3 regions of the Mesorhizobium sp. M8A.F.Ca.ET.208.01.1.1 genome follow, and region 2 is predicted to be linked to each of the others. Evidence: predicted binding sites of a transcription regulator. Region 2 holds the regulator's gene; each other region holds the start of a gene.
What was found. Region 2 encodes LexA, which represses DNA repair genes until DNA is damaged. Its sites were predicted from a motif close to TGTTCNNNNTGTGTTCNG; they were not measured.

Region 1 (6,788 bases), on a different contig from region 2:
CGCCTGCAGGGCGGCGGCGCCGTCGGCCACGGCAGCCGTTTTCATGCCGGCCTTTTCCAGCGCGAAGCAGATCACTTCGCGGATATGCGGGTCGTCGTCGGCGACGAGGATGTGATGCGGCATGGCTCAGCGATCCGGCACGGGTTCTGCGACACCAGGAACAATGATCGGCTGCCTGCTGTCGAGATAGCGAAGCAGGCGCCAGTCGCGAAAGCTCCAGCTCCGCCAGTTTTCCTGCATGCTGCGATACCAGCCTTCATCGACACCGCGCAACCTTGCCAGTTCGCCGACGGCGCCGGCATCGGCCGTCTTGCCCTGACGATCGTAGAAGCGGTCGAGCGCCGGAAACGCGCCCGGGCCGAGCGAGCGCAGATACCAGGCGTCGAGGGGAATGCCCTGGCCGGTCATGTCAAGGGAATGGGCGACATTGTAATTGGCGATCAGCGCGGCGAAGTTGATGAAACAGCAGGCATAAAGCGCCAGGGATAACGTCAGAAGATTGGCGGAGAGCAGCCATTCGTTGGATTTTTCGAGCGCGATGCGGGCGATGATCAGCGCAAGCCCGGCCGCCACCAGCCCCATCCAGGCGAAAGCGGCGACGCGCCAGTAGGTCAGCGCATAGATGCCGACATAGAGGTCGAGCCGCAGGATCGACGAGGCGACCAGCATGATGTTCTGCGCTACCCAGGCATAGACCAGGCGGCGGATAAGCGGATCGTTCGATGCCTCGCTGCCGGGCCTCAGCGCCGCAAGGACAAAACCGGCGGCAAGCAGCGCGGTGACAACAAGCGGATAGGCGCCGCGATGCGCGTAAGCGGCGTAGCTCAAGCCATCGGGAAGCGCGACCCCGCCCCACAGATAGGTGGCGTCGAGCCCGCTCTGCATCGCGAACAGGATGTTGAAGACAACGAGCGCTCGAAGGATAGCCGCCTTGCCGAAGACGATGTCCTCGACAACATGCCTGTCCGGGCCAGCCGCCGGCTGGGCATCGGCAGGGGGATGATCTGGCCGGAAAATACGCCGCCGGAATCGCGGCAGGCGCGGCCGCAGAAAGGCCCAGACGCCGGCAAGCACGAACAGCCAGAAGGCAATCCGCGTCAGCTGGATCAGGTCGAGCAGCTTGATGAGATCGATCAGCGACAGCCAGTATTCGATGACCGGGTTGGCGGCCCCGAACAGGGCGACGAAGACGGCGCCCAGCGTCAGCGGCATCACCCAGACCGCGATCGCCGCCAGCCTTATGCGATGCCCGCCGAACCGCCGCGCCACCCTTCGCCATTGGAGAAAATCGCCGAGGAACCGCACCGGCGCCGCCAGCCCGAACAGCACGACCTGGCCGGTAATGCGCGCCATGCGGTGCCGCAGCCGGCCACTCAGCGAAAGCGCGAACGCCACCAGGGCCGCGAGCGCGATCGAGACGGACAAGGGGCTGACAGTCTCGGCCAGCGGCAGCAGCGCGACAAGCAAGGCGGCTGACTTGAGCCACACCTTGCCATCGTTGAACGCGGCGGGATGCACGGCCACCACCGCCGCGGCAATCAGGATGGCGAACAGGAGAACCGTGATGCCGGCGGGCTGGCCGTAGAACAGGAAATCGGCGATCGCGACCAACAGCAGGGCAACGCCGAAGCGGCTGCAATAGCTTGGCGCCGAGGTGAGCAACACTGTCATGACCTGATCGTCCCCATGGCTTCCAGTCGGGCCGTCGGAGGGCGTCTGCGGACGAAAGGGATGAGGGTTGCCGTCGCACGTGGTGGATCGGCCAGCCACCAGCCTTCGCTGCGCAGCCTGTGGGGCAGGGACCAACGGGGTTTTGCTCGCTTTTGCATGCCGCCTTGTGGCGGGCCGGCATGAAGTTGGCGGGGCAGATACGAGGAGGTTTTCGGCAGGCGTGTGCAGTTTTCGTGCAGGGCTGGTGCGCTGCCCGCCATTCTTTGCGGACGCGTTGGCGTACCCCAGCCAGGCTCCTTTCCTCTCCCTCCGGAGGGGGGAGAGGTGGCTCGGCGAAGCCGAGACGGAGTGGGGGAACCACCTGGCAACCGCCGCAAACGGACATAGGAAAGGGCACCGGGCGCAAGCATCGCATCGCCTTGCGCCCAAAGGTCGACCCCCACTCCGTCGAGCTTCGCTCGACACCTCTCCCCCGATCGACGGGGGAGAGGAAGGCCGCTTGCCTCCACCCGCCGCAACCGGCATAGAACAGGCATGACCGAAACCTACCGTCCGCGCAGCTCAGTGCTCTATATCCCGGCCTCCAACGACAAGGCGCTGGCCAAGATCGCGCAGCTTGCCTGTGACGCCGTCATCATCGATCTGGAGGACGCCGTCGCCCCCGCCGACAAGATCGCCGCGCGCGAAAAACTGGCCGGCATTTTCGCCAATCGCCCTGGTGCCGACCACAATGGCCGGCGCTGCGAGATGGTGGTGCGTGTCAATGCGTTATCCAGCGAATGGGGCGCCGACGACCTTGCCGCCGTGGCCAAGGCGGAACCGGACGGCATCCTGCTGCCCAAGGTCGACACGCCGCGCGACGTGCTCGAGGTCGGCGATGTGCTGGACGATAATTTTGCTCCCGACAGCGTGAAACTATGGGCGATGATCGAGACGCCCAAGGCCATGCTCAACATCGGCGCCATCGCCGAGCTCGGCCGCGACCCCGCCTCGCGGCTGGATTGTTTCATTGCCGGAACGAATGATCTGATCAAGGATACCGGCGTCCAGGCGACGCCCGACCGCGCCTATCTCCTGCCATGGCTGATGCAGATGCTGCTGGCGGCACGCGCCGGCGGCCTCGACATGCTCGATGGGGTGTTCAACGATTTTCGCGACCTGGACGCGTTCGCCCGCGAATGCACGCAGGCCGCCGCCATGGGCTTTGACGGCAAGACGCTGATCCATCCATCGCAGATCGAGGCCGCCAACCGCGCCTTTGCCCCGTCGGCGCAGGCTCTGGCCGAGGCGCGCGCGGTGAAGGATGCCTTCGCGCTGGCGCAAAACAGCGGCAAGGGCGTCATCGCGCTGAATGGCAGGATGGTCGAGCGGCTGCACCTGGCGCAGGCCGAAAAACTGCTGGCGAAGGCGGCCGCCATCGGGGCATGATATTCGCCGACTTGGGATACACGACAGGAATTGGACGATGAAACTCTACCGCTTTCTCACCGCCCCGGACGACGCCAGCTTCTGCCACAAGGTGACGGCGGCGCTGAACAAGGGCTGGCACCTGTTCGGCTCGCCGACCTATGCCTATGACAAGAAAGCCAAGACCATGCGCTGCGGCCAGGCCGTGGTGAAGGATGTCGACGGCCAGGAATACGGGCCGGATACCAAGCTCAGCGACTGGTAGGGGAAAGCGCCGCGGCCCTCTCTCTTCGTCATCCTAGGGCGAAGCAAGGAGCGAAGCGACGGGGCGCAGACCCTAGGATGACGAAGGCACAGCCTATTCAGCAGCCTCTTCGATTTTCTCCATATCATCGTCCGACAGGCCGAAATGGTGGCCGATCTCGTGGATCAGCACGTGGGTGACGATGTCGCCTAGCGATTCCTCGTTCTCGGCCCAGTAGTCGAGCATGGCGCGGCGATAGAGCGTGATGCGGTTGGGGCCTTCCCCGGTTTGCGGGTTCCAGCGTTCGGCGATGCCGCGCCCCTCGAACAGGCCGAGCAGGTCGAACGGCGTCTCCAACGACAAATCGTCCATGATCTCGTCGGTCGGGAATTCGGCGATCTGGATGACGATCTCGCCGGTCAGCTTGCGAAAATCCTCCGGCAGATGGGCGTAGGCCTCCAGGGCCAGGAACTCCAATTCTTCCATCGAGGGCGCAAGTTCGCCATGCCAGGTGCGGGTCTTGTAGATGCGGGCCATGCTTTGTCCTTTAATCCCGGCATATAGGTGTTCGCACCGGTCGAGGCAAATGACGCCTATACGCCGGCGTCGCGCCGGGAGAGGAATAAATTCCTTATGACTCTGCTTGACTCTTCCAGCGCCCTCTGGAATCAATAGGAACATAACAGGAACAATTGTGAGTGGAAGCTGACCGTCATGGCGATGACCGCCGTGGCGCGGGAGACTGTTTTTGCCCTGCGCCGCCAGATCGCGAAGATCGAGGGAACGCTGCCCGAGCGCCTGCAGGCGCCGGCGGCGGCGCCCCTTGATGCCGGCACCGGCACTGGCAACGATCTGACGATTGTCCGGCGCGGGCTTGCCGCGGCCTTGCCGGATGCCTTTCTGCCCATCGGTGTCGAGCGGCTCGATGCCGCGCTCGGCGGCGGCCTGCCGAAAGCCGCCCTGACCGAAATCCATGGCCTGGAAACCCGCGATGCGGGAGCCGTGGCCGGCTTCGCCCTGTCGCTCGTCAGCCTGATCCTCAACCAGGCGCAGGGGCTGCCAATCTTATGGATCGGGACATCGGAAATTTTCCACGAGGCCGGCTTTCCCTATGCCAGGGGGCTGCATGCCGCCTTCGGCATCGAGCCCGGGCAATTGCTGTTTTCCGAGGCGCCCAGGCTTGTCGATGCGCTGTGGATCGCCGAGGAGGCGGCACGCATGACGGCGCTTGCCACCGTCATTCTGGAAATCCGCGGCAATCCGCAGCGGTTGGACCTGACCGCGACACGCCGCCTGCATGCGCGGGCGCAAGGTGCCGGCCGGCCGGTGTTCCTGCTGCGGCAGGCGGCCGAGCCGGAACCGACGGCGGCGCCTATCCGCCTCATCGCCGCGTCGGCGCCGGCCGTGCCGCGCGCCACGGTCGCCGGGCCGCTCGCCGGTTCGATCGGCCACCCCGCCTTCACCATCAGCATCGGCAAGAGCCGCACGGCCCTGCCTGGACAATTCATACTGGAGTGGAACCCCGATGAACGCGTATTCGACGAAAGAAGGGGCGAGGAAAGACGGGAGCGGGCAGAGAATCCTGTCCCTGTGGTTTCCCTATCTGGCGGCCGAAAGGATCCTGCGGCAGCGTCTGGGGAAATCCTGGCGTTCCCGACCCTCGGATCATCCGTCGCCATCTCACCCACCGCTCGTGATCAGCCACCGCCAGGGCAACGCGCAGCGCATCTCAGCCCTCGACGAGCGGGCTGAGGCGCTGCACCTGAAGCGCGACATGGGGATTGCCGATGCGCGCGCCATGCATCCGTCGATCGACATCGTCGAAGCCGATCCGGAGGCCGACCGGCGCCTGCTCGAGGGCCTTGCCGACTGGTGCGACCGCTATACGCCGCTGGTGGCGCTGGACAGCATCGACGGCCTGTTCCTCGACGTCACCGGCTGCACCCATCTGTTCGGCGGCGAACGCGCCATGCTCGACGAAATCCTGTCGCGCTTCTTGCATCAGGGTTTCGACGTCCGCGCCGGGCTTGCCGGCACGCCCGGGGCGGCCTGGGCGGCGGCACGCTTTTGCGGCGACCGCATCGTTCTATCGGGCGAGGAGGAAGCCTTGCTTGCTCCCTTGCCGCTGGCCGCCCTTCGCATAGCGCCGGAAACCCGTGCCAGCCTGGAAAGCGTCGGGCTGCGCACGGCGGGCGCCGTCATGGCCGCGCCGCGCGCGCCGCTTGCCCGCCGCTTCGGCGCCTTGCTGCTCCAGCGCCTCGACCAGGCGCTTGGCCGTCTCGACGAAGCGATCTCGCCGCGCCTTCCCGTCGCGCCGCTTTCGGTCGAACGCCATCTCGCCGAACCCGTCACGCTGACGGAGGAGATAGAGCGGCTGGTGGGCATGCTGGCGACGACCTTGAAGACCGACCTCGAACGCCGCGGCGAAGGCGCCCGGACGCTGGCGCTGCTGCTCTTTCGCGTCGACGGCGCCGTCAGCCGCATCGCGCTCGGCACCTCGCGGCCGATGCGCGAACCCTTGCTGATCCGGAAATTGTTCCATGAAAGGCTGGCAGCACTCGAGCAGCATATCGATGCCGGCTATGGCTTCGACCTGGTGCGCCTCTCGGTGCTGGCTGTCGCCGCTTTCGACACGCAGCAGACCGATCTGACCGGTGAAGCGGCCGACGACGGTGCCGACATCGCCCTGTTCGCCGACCGTATCCGCGCCCGCCTCGGCGAGAGCGCGGTTCTCCAGCCTGTGCCTGTGGAAAGCCATCTGCCCGAACGCGCCGTCGCCATCGTCCCCTTCAGCGAGGCGCCGCGCCGGACCACGCCGCCGAAGAAGCCGGACAGGATGCAGGCGCCGATGACCATCTTCCCGCCGGAACGCCCAATCCGGCTGTTCCGCGCGCCCGAGCCCATCGATGTGCCGGCCACCGAAATGCCGGAGGGACCGCCGCTGCATTTTCGTTGGCGCCGCGCGCTCTACCGCGTCACCCGTGCCGAGGGTCCGGAGCGCATCGCCGCCGAATGGTGGCGCGAGGCGCCGGGCGATCCGGCGGCATCGACACGAGACTATTTCCGCATCGAGGATGCCGATGGCCGCCGCTACTGGCTCTACCGGCAAGGCCTTTACGGCAGCGCCTCGCAGATCCCGCCGCGCTGGTTCATGCACGGGGTCTTCGCATGAACGCGCTGACCGTCATTCCCTATGCCGAGTTCGGCATCCAGTCGAATTTCTCCTTCCTGCGCGGCGCTTCCAAGCCGGAGGAACTGGTGGTCGCGGCCAAGCTCATGGGTTTCTCCGCGATCGGGCTCGCCGACCGCAACAGCGTGGCCGGCGTGGTGCGCGCCTGGCAGCAGGCCAAGGTCGAAAAGCTTGCCTATCATCCTGGCTGCCGGCTGGTTTTTGGCGACGGCACGCCGGACATTCTCGCCTATCCCAGGGACCGCACGGGCTGGGGGCATCTGTGCCGCATGCTCA
Region 2 (6,788 bases):
GCGTCTTCGCCACCGCATTCTAGGAGGTGCGTGCCAGATTGGGCCAAGACATAATGTTGCACTGCGAAACGCGCCTTTCAATGCCAATCTTCTTGGGCCAGTTTGCTCCTAATCGATTTGATCCGCTATGCGGGCCAGGCTTTCCTCACGCCCCAGCACGGCCAGCACGTCGAATACGCCCGGCGAGGTGCTTTTGCCGGTCAAAGCAGCCCGCAACGGCTGGGCCACGGCACCAAGCTTATGGCCGCCAGCCAGGGCGTAGTCGCGGATAGCGGCCTCGGCCGTGGCCGCCGTCCACTCACCCGACAGCGACTTCAAAGCTTCGTGAGCGCCGCGCAGGATCTTGCGGGCATCGTCATTGAGCAGGAGCGCGGCCTTGTCGTCGATCGGCAGCGGCCGCGCGGCAAACAGGAAGGCAGCGCCGTCGACGAGCTCGACCAGCGTCTTGGCGCGCTCCTTCAGGCCCGGAAGGGCTGCCAGCAACTGCGCCTTGTTCTTCTCGTCGAGGCGCGCCGCCATCGCCGGGCCGCCCTCCAGATAAGGCAAGGTGGCGATGAAAATGTCGAACAATTCGGAATCGGCCATGCGGCGCATATGGACGCCGTTCAACGCCTCGAGCTTGGCGAAATCGAAGCGCGCCGCGCCCTTGTTGACGTCGCCGATGTCGAACCACGAGATCATGTCCTTGATCGACATGATCTCGTCGTCGCCATGGCTCCAGCCCAGACGTGCCAGGTAATTGAGCAGGGCCTCCGGCAGATAGCCCATGGCGCGATAGGCCTCGACACCAAGCGCGCCGTGGCGCTTCGACAGTTTGGCGCCGTCGGCGCCATGGATCAGCGGGATATGCGACATCGAAGGCACGTCCCAGCCCATGGCGTTGTAGATCACGGTCTGGCGGGCGGCGTTGGTCAGGTGATCATCGCCACGGATGATGTGGGTGACGCCCATGTCGTGGTCGTCGACGACGACGGCGTGCATATAGGTCGGGTTGCCGTCCGAGCGCAGGATGATGAAGTCGTCGAGATCCTTGTTGGGGAAGCGCACCTCGCCCTGGACCCGATCCTGCACCACCGTCTCGCCCTCGGTCGGTGCCTTGATGCGGATGGCGCCCCTGACGCCGGCGGGTGCCTCCGACGGATCGCGCTCACGCCAGTGGCCGTTATAGCGTGGCGGCAGGCCCTTGGCGCGTGCTGCCTCGCGCATCGCCTCGAGCTCGGCTGAAGTCTCGTAGCTGTAATAGGCCTTGCCCAGCCGCACCAGTTCCTCGGCCACCTCACGATGGCGCGGCGCCCGCTCGAATTGGGAAACCGCATCGCCGTCCCATGACAGGCCGAGCCAGGTCAGGCCGTCGAGAATGGCTGATGTGGCCGCATCGGTCGAACGCTCCCGATCGGTGTCCTCGATGCGCAGCAGCATCGTACCGCCGGTATGCTTGGCATAGAGCCAGTTGAACAGTGCCGTGCGCGCGCCGCCGATGTGCAGATAGCCGGTCGGCGAGGGGGCAAAACGGGTGATGACCTTGTCGGACATGGAACTCTCGGAAAACGTCTGAAGCTGGGTGCGGAGGGCGCGGACTTTCGCGCTTCGCGCGTTCATGTAGCATAGGGTGTCGAGGGCGCAAGGGGCAGACCCGATGACTGGACGAGGCCGGGGCTCGGATCGGGGTGAGGGCGCCATTGTCGGCGTCAGCGAACGGTCCCTGTTTGCGACGCCTCCGGCGATCCCGCTGCCATCGCCGCTCGTGGCTGCGCCCGCAACCCAGCCGTTGCAAGCGGGCTTGCCGGCGCCAACTCCGTCTCCTGCCGCACGCAGGATCGTGCGCGCGCGCCGGCAAATCGGCCGGATATCCTTGCTTCGCCTGCGCCACGGCTTGGCCAAGGCGGCGGAGCTGGAACTTGACCGGGGCATCGCCTTCCTGCTGGTGCCGGTCTGCCTGGCGGTTGGGGCGATCGGCTACTTTTCGCTGGCGACCGAGCCCGATTTTGCAAAGCCTGTCGCGGTCATGGTGCTGGCGGCGACCTGTGCATTCGTCTCGCGTTCCTGGCCGAAAACCCATCTGTGTTTCATGGCAGTGCTGTTGTGCGCGCTGGGCCTGCTCGCGGCGAAGGTCGAAACATGGCGAGCAGGAACCCGGATGCTGGGTTCGGAAATCTCGACTCAATTGACCGGCCGCGTGGTCTCGCTCGAGGAGATGGAGAGCGGCCGTATCCGGTTGACCATGGACGTGATTTCGACCGCCCGGCCGAAATTGCGCTATGCGCCGGAAAGGGTCCGGCTTTCGGCACGCAAGATACCGCCGGAAATGACCGCTGGCTCGCTTATCACAGGCTACGCCAAACTGCTGCCGCCGACCGGTCCGGTGCGGCCGGACAGCTACGACTTCTCCTTCGACAGCTATTTCGCAGGCATCGGCGGCAGCGGCTTCTTTCTCGGCAATCCAACGGTTGTCGCTACCGACGATGGTGAGATGTCGCTGCCAGCCCGTCTTTTTTCAAGCATCGAAAACGCCCGCGAAGCCATCGCCGACCACATCAGGGGCAGCATCGGCGGCGCCGAAGGCGAGATCGCGGCGGCGCTGATCGTCGGCGTGCGCGCCGGCATTCCCGATGAAATCAACGAAGCGATGCGGCGTACCGGCATCTATCACATCATTTCCATTTCGGGACTGCATATGGCGCTGGTCGCCGGCACCATCATGGGTCTGTTGCGCGGTGCCTTCGCGCTGTTTCCAGACTTTTCCGCGCGCCGGCCGGTGAAGAAATATGCGGCCGCCGCCGCACTTTTCTCGATCGCCGCCTATCTCGTCATTTCCGGTGTCGTCGTTGCGGCCGAACGCAGCTTCATCATGCTGGCGGTGATGCTGATTGCCGTCTTGTTCGATCGCGCGGCGCTCACCATGCGCAACCTGGCCATCTCGGCGATCGCCGTTATCCTGGTTTCCCCGCACGAGGTCGTCGGCCCGAGCTTCCAGATGTCGTTCGCGGCAACCGCGGCCCTTGTTGGCGCCTATGCCGGCTGGGCGGACCACCGCGCTGGTAAGACGAGGCCACCGTCGCCAAAGCGGTCACTACCCGGGTTCCTGACGCGAAAATTCCTGCTGGCGACAGGTGGATTGGCCATGACCTCCATCATTGCCGGCAGCGCGACGGCGCTGTTTGCCATCTGGCATTTCCAGCGTGTATCGCCGCTCAGCCTGTTCGCCAATCTGGCCGTCATGCCGATCGTGTCGGTGGTCGTCATGCCTTTTGCGGTCCTCAGTTCGCTGGCGATGCCCTTCGGCGCCGACGGCCCGTTTCTCTACGTGATGGGCAAAGGCCTGACAGCGATGATCGCCGTATCGTCATGGATATCGGAGCGCTCGCCGATCGATGGGGTAGGTCTGATCTCGCAGCAATCCGTGCTGCTGGTGGCCGTCGCGCTGGTCATCGCGACGATGGCGACGACCTGGCTGCGGCTCGCGGCACTGCCATTCGCACTTGCCGGTCTGTTGACTGTGTCGGACATACGCACGCCCGATGTGCTGATCTCGGAAGACGCACGGCTGGTCGCACTGCCGATCGGCAATGGCGAACTGGCCGTCAACCGGGAACGTCCGAACGAATTCGCGGCCGACAACTGGAAACGCGCTCTGGTCTCCGAAACAATCGTCAAACCGGAAATGTTCGACAAGGCGGACGGGCAATTCGATATTGCCGCTCCCACCGACCTGCCGCAGGGATCGCCGTTCTATTGCCGCGAAGGCCTTTGCCTTGCCAGGCACCCTTCCGGCGCGATCGTCGCCTATGTCGAGGATCGCAAGAACACCTGGAAAGCCTGCGCCTTCGCCGACCTGATCGTCGTCAATGACGCGACCGCCTATGACGCCTGCCACAATCCGCTGGTTGTCGTCGTCACGAAACGGCAGCTCGCCCGCAAGGGAAGTGCTGCCGTCTTCTTCGATCCCCAGTCGGCCACAACCCCGGCTGTGATCGAATTCGCTGTCGACGGACCATACCGGCCCTGGCACGAGCAGCGAAAATTCTCACGCGAGGCGAGGGGGCTGCCGCCCTATAAAAAGCCAGACAAGTCCGATGGCAAACCGGCTCAGTAGCGCCTGATCAGCCCGACCAGCTTGCCTTGTACCTTGACTCTGTCCGGCCCGAAAATGCGCGTTTCGTAGGCTGGATTGGCGGCTTCGAGCGCGATCGAGGCGCCTTTACGGCGGAACCGCTTCAGCGTCGCTTCCTCCTCGTCGACCAGCGCCACGATGATTTCGCCCGGACTTGCCGTGTTGGCATTGCGGATGATGACCGTGTCGCCGTCGAAGATACCAGCCTCGATCATCGAGTCACCCTTGACCTCCAGCGCATAGTGCTCGCCGCCCATGATCATATCCGGCGGCACCGAGATCGAATGCGTCTGATGCTGGATGGCATCGATCGGCACACCGGCGGCGATACGGCCCATGACCGGGATGGACACGGCTGAAACCACATCGTCGTCATTGCCGGCCGCGGGCAGACGCGAAGGCGCCGTCGCCGGCTTGAGCTGGCGGCCAAGATTGTTTTGACCAAGGCTGCCCTGGATGACGCTGGGCGAAAATTTCTTTGCCGCGTTCAGGCCGGGCGCGATCGAATCCGGCAGCCGCAGCACCTCCAGCGCGCGCGCCCGATTGGGTAGCCGGCGAATGAAGCCGCGTTCCTCCAGCGCCGTGATCAGGCGATGAATCCCGGATTTGGAGGCAAGATCGAGCGCTTCCTTCATCTCGTCGAAGGAGGGCGGTATCCCGCTTTCCTTGAGCCGTTCGTGGATGAACATCAGCAGTTCATGTTGCTTGCGTGTCAGCATGGCGGCCCCCAAGGCATTGAACGAAGGTCTGAACCAGAATCGAAAAAACAAACCCAGAACAAACACTATCTGTTCCAGTTGTGTTCCGCAACCGTTTAAAGTTTAATGAATTTGTTAAGGCTGCGGATGTTTTTTGTCCGCTACGGCGGGCAGAAGCCGACCTTTTCCGCCATCGGCAGGCCCATTGAAATCGTTATGGTTAATGGCCTGTGGCCCATCCGCTCCCGAGTTTGGCGTCAGCCGTTCGGAAGGCTTTCCCCGGGCGGATTGTATAATTTATCGGTCCATTATTCGCGGAACGAAACGAAACCAAAACGCCAACGACTGGCAGCTTCGGGGCAGCGATGGACCCAGGCGTCCGGCCCCACTCCGACCAACGCGTGCGAATAGGTGTCGCGGAAGCGCCGGAGTCATCCCGAACCAGCTTTCAAGCTGCCGGCGCGGGCGGCGTATTTGGTCGCGCCGCTGTCTTCGCTGTGGACATAGACGTGCAGGGTGTAGCCGATATGGGCCACCATCAGCGCCTTGGCCCGCTCGACGTCACGATCGAGTGCCGCTTCCATGATCGCGGTATGGTGTTCGATCGCAATCGCTTCGCGCAGCGCCTCCATCGCCTCTTCGTAGCCATCCTTGAGGCCGGCCGCGGCCCGCAATGTCGGCGCCAGACCAAGAAAGCGATGATGCCGGCGCAATTGATCCGAGATCGTCGAGCGGAAACGCAACAGCCAATCGCATGTGGCGGCACTCAGCAGCGCCGCATGGAAAGCCTCGTGATTCTCGTCCCATTTGTCGACCGCCGCATCCGACGGATCGTCGACGGCGGTCTTGCAACGGGAGAGCCGGTAGTGGGCGGTGACCACGGCATCTTCCCATTCCTTGCCGCCTTTCTCCATCGATTCGAGGAACAGGGGGATCTCGACCACCATCCTGGCGCGCGCCAGGTCCTCCAGTTCGGCCCGCGACACCCGAGCCACGGTAAAACCGCGATTGCTGATGGCGGTGACCAGGCGTTCGGCCTCAAGCCGCGACAAGGCTTCGCGCAATGGCGTCCAGCCGACTCCATAGGTGCCGCGCAGTGCACTCAGTTTGAGCGGGGCGCCGGGCATGAGGCGCGTGGTCAGGATATCGCGCCGCAACAGCTGATAGGCTGCCTCCGTCTTTGTGGAGCTCGTTTGATCCTGCATCGCGGTCCATCCGTCGTCTGGCAGGGAAAATTATATATGATGTAGGGGCATGGCAAGAATTATATATAATGTTTGACACAAGCCGGCGGACTGACCATGATCGTTTGCAGTAGCCGCGCTGCAAGCGGCGCTGATCAAATCTGGGAGGAAATGATGTTGAAGTCGAAATCCGCTTGGTTGTCGGGTTTGTTCATGGCTAGCGCGTTGATGGTGAGCGCCGGCAGTGCCGCCGCCGACCAGATACGCATCGGCATTGCCAATTTCGGCGAGCACCCCCAGCTCAATGCCGCCATAGCCGGCTTCAAGAAGGCGCTGACGGACAATGGCTTCGTCGAGGGCAAGGACGTCGTCTATACGGAAAGCCATACCAATTTCGATGCATCGCTGGTGCCGCAGATGATCGCCAAGCTGCAGGCGGAGCAGCCCAAGCTGATCTACACCATCACCACGCCGGTCTCGCAGATCGCCAAGAAGGCGCTCGCCGGTTCCGGCATTCCAATCGTCTTTGCCGCGGTCACCGATCCAGTGGCGGCCAAGCTGGTGCCGTCGTGGGATTCAGGTGACGAAGGCATGACCGGCGCCAGCGATCTGCAGGACGTCGCCGCGGTGATGGCCTTCACCAAGAAGCTGCTGCCGAACGCCAAGCGCTTCGGCGTGCCTTACAATCCGGGCGAGGCCAATGACGTTGCCTTGGTCGAAAAGATCAAGGCGGCGGCGCCCGCCGCTGGTTTCGAGGTGGTGGAGGTCGGCATCGACAACGTCAATGACATCCAG
Region 3 (6,788 bases), on a different contig from region 2:
ACTCGACAACAACGCGCAAGGCATTCTGGGCTATGTCGTGCGCTGGATCGACCAGGGCGTCGGCTGCTCGAAAGTGCCCGACATCAACGATGTCGGCCTGATGGAAGATCGCGCCACGCTGCGCATCTCCTCGCAGCACATCGCCAACTGGCTGCGCCACAAGGTCTGCTCGGAAATCCAGGTCAGGGATTCGTTGCAGCGCATGGCGGCCATCGTCGATCTGCAGAATGTCGGCGATCCGCTCTACCGGCCGATGGCGCCGGATTTCGACAGTTCGATCGCCTTCCAGGCCGCCTGCGACCTGGTGTTCAAGGGAACCAGCCAGCCGAATGGCTACACCGAGCCGGTGCTGCATAAGCGGCGGCTGGAGTTGAAGGCGAAACAGGGCTGAGCTGGCGCAAGCTTGGACCGGAACCGGCCCACGGACCCTCCTGAATGGGCTCAGTTCAGCCCAAGCGCATCGCGCAGCTTCGAAACGTTATCTGCCAGCCGTCACCGGCCCGGCCGGTGCCTCGAGGTCGCCTCGCGAGCGTAGAGCCGGCAATGTTGTGCCCAGTGCTGCGGTCTCTACGCCGCCTGCGCCACACGCTCCGCGCTCATGCGATAGGAAATCGCCTCGGCCAGATGGATGCGGCCGACGGTTTCGCTGGCGTCGAGGTCGGCCAGCGTGCGCGCCACTTTCAACACCCGGTGGTAGGCGCGGGCGGAAAAGGCGAGTTTTTCGCTGGCGTCCTTGAGCAGCGACAGGCCGGCGGCATCGGGCATGGCGATCGCCTCGATGACAGCCGGCGCGCAATGCGCGTTGGTGGTGGCGCTGTTGACGCCGAGCCGTTCGAAGCGCTCGCGCTGGAGCGTGCGCGCGCGGCCGACGCGGAGTGCAACGTCAGCACTCTTCTCCGCCCTGTCGGGGCGGATCAGGTCGCTGGCCGAGACCGCCGGCACTTCAATACGAAGATCGATGCGGTCGAGCAGCGGTCCTGAGATGCGCGCTTGATAGTCGGTGCGGCAGCGTTCGCCGCGTACGCACCGATAACCCGGCTCGCCGGCCATGCCGCAGCGGCACGGGTTCATCGCCGCCACCAGCTGGATGCGTGCCGGATAGGTGACGCGGTGGTTGGCGCGCGCGATCATGCAGTCGCCGGTCTCAAGCGGCTGGCGCAGCGCATCGAGCGTCTGCGGCGTGAATTCGGGGAACTCGTCGAGGAACAGCACGCCGTGATGCGCTAGGGATACTTCGCCCGGCCGGGCGCGCATGCCGCCACCGACCATCGCCGCCATCGAGGCCGAGTGGTGCGGAGCGCGGAACGGTCGCCGGTCCGTCAGCTTGCCTTCGCCGAGCTCGCCGGCCACCGAGGCGATCATCGAGACCTCCAGGAGCTCCTTCGGCGCCAGCGGCGGCAGGATCGAAGGCAGCCGCTGCGCCAGCATCGATTTTCCAGAGCCGGGCGGACCGACCATCAGCAGGTTGTGGCCGCCGGCAGCCGCCACCTCCAGCGCCCGCTTGGCGGTCTCCTGGCCCTTGATGTCGGCGAGGTCGGGCAGGTCGCGCGGCGCGGCGCGGATGCCGGCCTCGGGCCGCGACAGCACCTGCGTGCCGCGGAAATGGTTGGCGATGGCAATCAGGCTGCGCGGCGCCAATATGTCGAAATCAGCGCCCGCCCAAGCAGCTTCCGGTCCGCAGGCGAACGGGCAGATCAGGCCCTTGCCCTCGGCATTGGCGCCGATCGCCGCCGGCAGCGCGCCGGCCACGGCGGTAATCGTGCCGTCGAGCGACAATTCGCCAAGCACGACATAGCCGGCCAGCATGTCGCCCGGAATGGCGCCAAGTGCTGCCATCAGGCCAAGCGCGATCGGCAGATCGTAGTGGCTGCCTTCCTTGGGCAGATCGGCCGGCGCCAAGTTAACGGTGACCTTCTTCGACGGCATCGACAGGCCCGACGCATGCAGCGCCGCCTGCACTCGCTCGCGGCTCTCGGCCACCGCCTTGTCGGGCAGTCCGACGATCTGGATGCCGACCTTGCCGGGCGCGATCATCACCTGCACGTCGACCGGCACGGCCTCGATGCCCTGGAAAGCGACCGTACGAACCCGCGCCACCATTCTTTGCCCCCGATGCCGTCTCTCCCCAGCCTTTGTGAGCCGGCCGCGAGCGACGTCAACGCGAGACAACCACAGATTTTAGCCCAAGGCAAGAACAATACAGGAACAAAGAGAGGCGTGCGCCTACCGTCGACGGGCTCGCAACAGCCTGCAAGGCGCCTCACCGAGCGCGTGACGATGCGAGCCGCGCAGGATGGAGGCGAATGTTCCGGGAAGATCACGACGGCTTCACCGCCAGAAAAGTGTTCCACCCTCGCTCCTTCCTGCCGACGCGGAAGCTGTGGCTGACAAGCTCCATGCCGGCGGCCTCGATGCGCGCCGCGAAGGCGTCCTTGCGCCAGTCGACCGTATGGTATCTGCCGCTCGTTTCGCCGTCGCCGTCGCGCATCGAGACGACAAAGGCACCACCGGGCCGCAACGCCCGCGCGATCTTCTCCAGAACCGGGTCGATCTGGTCGCGCGGCACATGGATCAGCACGGCAAGCGCCACCACCGCGTCATAGGGACCGCCAAGCTCGTCGGTGATCACGTCGAGCAGATCGCCGGTCTTGCCGCGTGCTGCCTGCAGTTCGAGAAAGCGCCGCGTCGCGTCGGTCCGCCGGACCTTGACGCCGAGGCCCTCCAGGAAGTCCGCATCGCGGCCAGGTCCGGACCCGATCTCCAGGATTCGGCCGCCCGGCCCGGCGATCGCCGCGGCGCGCTTGAGCACGGCCTGGTCGTTCGGGTGGGGAACATGTCCGACAATCTCGTCATAACGGACCGCGTAGTCCTCATACGACTCGACCGTCCGACGGCTCTGCGCCAGGGCTTTCGCGGGCACGGTCATCATTCTCTCTGTCTCCGTGCGCCAATCGTGTCTAGCGGATGCTGCCATAAGGCGCGTGGCCGTCGAGCAGGCCGATGTCGCGCTTGAAATGGTCGGACAGCGCGCGCTGATCGAGCAGGCGGCGCGACCGCGATCGGAAGGGAGCGACGAAGAGGTCCAGCATCGGATGACGGACTGTGACGCGCCGCGTGGAAGTGTTCATGGCCATGTCCTTTCGGGTTCGGTCGATGGTTTGAGTGTGCGCTTGCCGGCTCTTGGCTTCCAATCGAACGTCGCTTATCATGCATCAACAGGATTGATGTGTGATGAGCTGGGACCTGCCGCCATTGGGCGCCATCAGGGTGTTTGAAGCCGCATCGCGGCTGGGCAGCTTTACCAAGGCGGCCGAAGAGCTCGGCATGACCCAGTCGGCGGCGAGCTACCAGATCAAGGTGCTGGAGGAACGCGCCGGAACACCGCTTTTCGTAAGAAAAACAAGGCAGATCGCCTTGACCGAGGCCGGCGAGCAGCTGGCGCCGCACGCATCGGGTGCCTTCTCGGCGCTGGCCGATGCGTGGGTGGCGACCAAGGGCGGCGCCACCGGCGTGTTGTCGGTCACCACGGTCCAGACCTTTGCCTCGACCTGGCTCGCCGTGCGCCTTGGAGCATTCCAGCTGATGCATCCGGACCTTGCCGTGAAAGTCGACACATCGTCCCGGCTGGCCGATTTTGGGCGCGACGGCATGGATATCGGCATTCGCACCGGCACCGGGAAATGGCCGGGCCTGGCAGCCCACTATCTGTTCAAGGCGGATTACACGCCGATGCTCAGCCCGAGGCTGGTGCGGAGCGTGGGAGGCATCCGCCGGCCCGAGGATCTCTACAAGCTGCCACTATGCTGTTCGACCGATCCCTGGTGGAAGATCTGGTTCGAAGCAGCCGGCGCCCGCTTCGAGCCCGATCGCATCATAGCCGGCCCGGAACTTGGCACGCAGGCCTACGACGCGATGGCGGCGCTGACCGATCAGGGCGTCGCCATCCTCACCCGCAACCTCTACAGCTCGTTGCTGGCGACAGGACAGCTCATTCAGCCGTTCGAGGCCATGGGGTCCGACGGCGACGGCTACTGGCTGGTGCATTCCGAAAGCCGCCGCAACACCCCGAAGATCAGGCTGTTCAGGGACTGGGTGCTGGCCGAGACGGCTGATGTCAGGGAGCGCGAACAGGGCCGGGTCGAAGAGCCTTGATCAAATCAGGAACATCAGGGGAACCGGTAACCGGACCGGTTGCGCCCCGGTTGTAGCCGGCTGCAAAAAGCGGAACATGGTTAACACAAAATGAAAACGGATTATGTCCGCTTCGCTTCGACCGCATCCCAGAACAGGGCGGCAATATCCGCCCCGCCGAAGCGATGCACTTCGCGCACGCCCGTCGGCGAGGTGACATTGATCTCGGTCATGTAGTCGCCGATGACATCGATGCCGACCAGGATGAAGCCGCGTTCCCTGAGCGACGGCCCGATGCGGGCGCAGATCTCGCGCTCGCGCGCCGTCAGCTCGGTTTTCTCGGCACGGCCGCCGACATGCATGTTGGAGCGCGAATCGTGCTCGGCCGGCACCCGGTTGATGGCGCCGACCGGCTCGCCGTCGATCAGGATGATGCGTTTGTCGCCCTTGCGCACATCCTTCAGGTAGCGCTGCACGATATAGGGCTCGCGGAACAGCTGGCCGAACATTTCGAGCAGCGAGGCGAGGTTGCGGTCGGCCTCGTGCAGATGGAAGATGCCCGCGCCGCCATTGCCGTAGAGCGGCTTGACGATGATGTCGCCGAATTCCTTGCGGAAGGCGGCCACCTCGAGCGGATCCTTGGTGATCAGCGTGTCCGGCATCAGATCGGAAAACTCGGTGACGAAGATCTTTTCCGGGCTGTTGCGCACCCAGGCCGGGTCGTTGACGACCAGCGTCTTCGGATGGATGCGCTCGAGGATATGCGTGGTGGTGATGTAGTTCATGTCGAAGGGAGGGTCCTGGCGCAGCAGGATGACGTCCATCTCCGACAGGTCGGTGCGAACCTTTTCGCCCAGCGAGTAGTGGCTGCCCTTTTCGTCGCGCACCTGCATCTCCTCGATGCGGGCAAACACCTTGCCGTCGCGCAGCGACAGGCGGTCGGGCGTGTAGTGGAACAATTGATGGCCGCGCCGCTGCGCTTCCAGCGACAGCGCGAACGAGGTGTCGCCGGCGATCGACACGGTCGAGACATGGTCCATCTGGACGGCGATTTTCAGCTTCATGGCGGATCCCCAGCGCAGTCAACGCAAGCGATATAAGGGTCCCGGCGCCTTCTGCCAATCGGGCCACGCCGTTAACGGTCGAAGACCAGCCGCGAGTAACCCAGGAAGGACAGCGTCATGGCTGCCAGCGAAGCGATGGCAAGCGCCGCCAGTGGTGGCGCCGCCGGCAGCACCAGCAGGATGGCTGAGTAGACGGCATAGTTGACGATGCTGGTGGCGACGCCGACGCCGCCATAGCGGGCGCCTTCCTGTGTCACGCCCCTGCTCGACGGCGAGAAGGTCAGGTGCCGGTTGATCTGCCAGGTGACGCAGAGCGCGAAGCCGATCGACAGCATGCGGGCGACGAAGGGTCCGAGCGGCGTGACGGCGAGCAGCAGCCACAGCGCCGCCGCGTCGGCGACGAAGCCGATGCCGCCGGCGAAGACAAAGCGGACGATGCGTTGCATCGGTCAGGCCGCACGCGAGGCCTTGCCCGGTTGCGGCTTCCGAACCACGTCGCCGGTGCGGCGCTCGACACGGCCCGAAGGCATGGAGAGATAGAAGATCCGCTTCTGCTCGGCGCGCCCACGCGAGACCGAATCGAGGATCAGTCCGGTCACCGCCGCCAGCATGGACAGAAGCAGCAGGCCGACCGACAGCACCCAGGTCGGCATGCGCGGTACCAGGCCGGTCTCGGCGAATTCGACCAGCACCGGCGCCATCAGGAACAGGCTCGAGGCCAGGAAGAACAGCGAAAAGGCGCCGAAGAAGCGCAACGGCTGCGTCTCCTTCATCAGCATGGCGAACATCCACAGGATCCTGGCGCCGTCGCGGAAGGTCGACAGCTTCGACGACGAGCCTTCCGGCCGGCGGCCGTAGTCGAGCGCAATCTCGCTGACCGGCAATTTGAGCTGCGAGGCGTGCACCGACATTTCGGTCTCGATCTCGAAGCCGCCGGAGACGGCGGGGAAGCTCTTGACGAAACGCCTGGTGAAGACGCGGTAGCCGGAGAAAATGTCCGTGAAATCGCTGCCGAACAGCCATTTGTAGAGGCTGTTGAAGGCCCGGTTGCCGAAGGCATGGCCGGCCCTGCCGGCATCGTCGGTGACGCCGCGCCTGGTGCCCACCACCATATCGCAACGCTCGGTCAGGAGCGTGTTGATCAATTGCGGCGCGTCCTCGGGCGCGTAGGTGCCGTCGCCATCGGCCATCAGGTAGATGTCGGCGTCGATGTCGGCGAACATGCGCCGCACCACATTGCCCTTGCCCTGGCGCGGCTCGCGAACCACGATGGCGCCGGCCGCGCGGGCGCGCAGCGCCGTCAGATCCTTCGAATTGTTGTCGTAGACATAGATGGTTGCCGCGGGCAGCGTCTCGCGGAACCGCCGCACCACCTCGGCGATGGTCAGCTCCTCATTATAGCAGGGCAGGAGCACGGCGATGACGGGTTCATGGCTGATGTCTTGCGGCATTTTCGTCTCCGAATGCCTTGTCGACCATGCGGTCGCGCTCCGGAAACCGGCCGCGTTCAGGCGGTTTTACTATTTATTGAAGCCGTTAAGGCTAGGTTTAAGACCGACTTCACGAGTGTCGATTGGCCTGGAAAGGCCCGGC

Region 1: a site for LexA is predicted at 3,996-4,013, ahead of EN851_RS21770 (metallopeptidase family protein). Genes of this name have one in related genera too.
Region 3: a site for LexA is predicted at 2,191-2,208, ahead of EN851_RS31300 (YifB family Mg chelatase-like AAA ATPase). Genes of this name have one in related genera too.

Annotation. Positions count from the first base shown of each region.
Region 1 covers NZ_SRUT01000004.1:437,779-444,566, forward strand. Annotated here, with positions in the region: gene EN851_RS21740 (response regulator transcription factor) at 1-123, opposite strand, end outside; gene EN851_RS21745 (DUF4173 domain-containing protein) at 127-1,671, opposite strand; gene EN851_RS21760 (CoA ester lyase) at 2,206-3,099, shown strand; gene EN851_RS21765 (DUF1737 domain-containing protein) at 3,137-3,343, shown strand; gene EN851_RS21770 (metallopeptidase family protein) at 3,437-3,859, opposite strand; gene EN851_RS37275 (hypothetical protein) at 4,037-5,074, shown strand; gene EN851_RS21780 (DUF6504 family protein) at 5,016-6,494, shown strand; gene EN851_RS21785 (error-prone DNA polymerase) at 6,491-6,788, shown strand, end outside.
Region 2 covers NZ_SRUT01000001.1:980,354-987,141, forward strand. Annotated here, with positions in the region: gene gltX (glutamate--tRNA ligase) at 109-1,533, opposite strand; gene EN851_RS04825 (ComEC/Rec2 family competence protein) at 1,637-4,093, shown strand; gene lexA (transcriptional repressor LexA) at 4,087-4,830, opposite strand; gene EN851_RS04835 (GntR family transcriptional regulator) at 5,241-6,014, opposite strand; gene EN851_RS04840 (ABC transporter substrate-binding protein) at 6,168-6,788, shown strand, end outside.
Region 3 covers NZ_SRUT01000012.1:47,008-53,795, reverse strand. Annotated here, with positions in the region: gene EN851_RS31305 (malate synthase G) at 1-391, shown strand, start outside; gene EN851_RS31300 (YifB family Mg chelatase-like AAA ATPase) at 568-2,100, opposite strand; gene EN851_RS31295 (class I SAM-dependent methyltransferase) at 2,318-2,926, opposite strand; gene EN851_RS36540 (hypothetical protein) at 2,958-3,128, opposite strand; gene EN851_RS31290 (LysR substrate-binding domain-containing protein) at 3,232-4,152, shown strand; gene gshB (glutathione synthase) at 4,254-5,195, opposite strand; gene EN851_RS31280 (GtrA family protein) at 5,267-5,641, opposite strand; gene EN851_RS31275 (glycosyltransferase) at 5,645-6,646, opposite strand.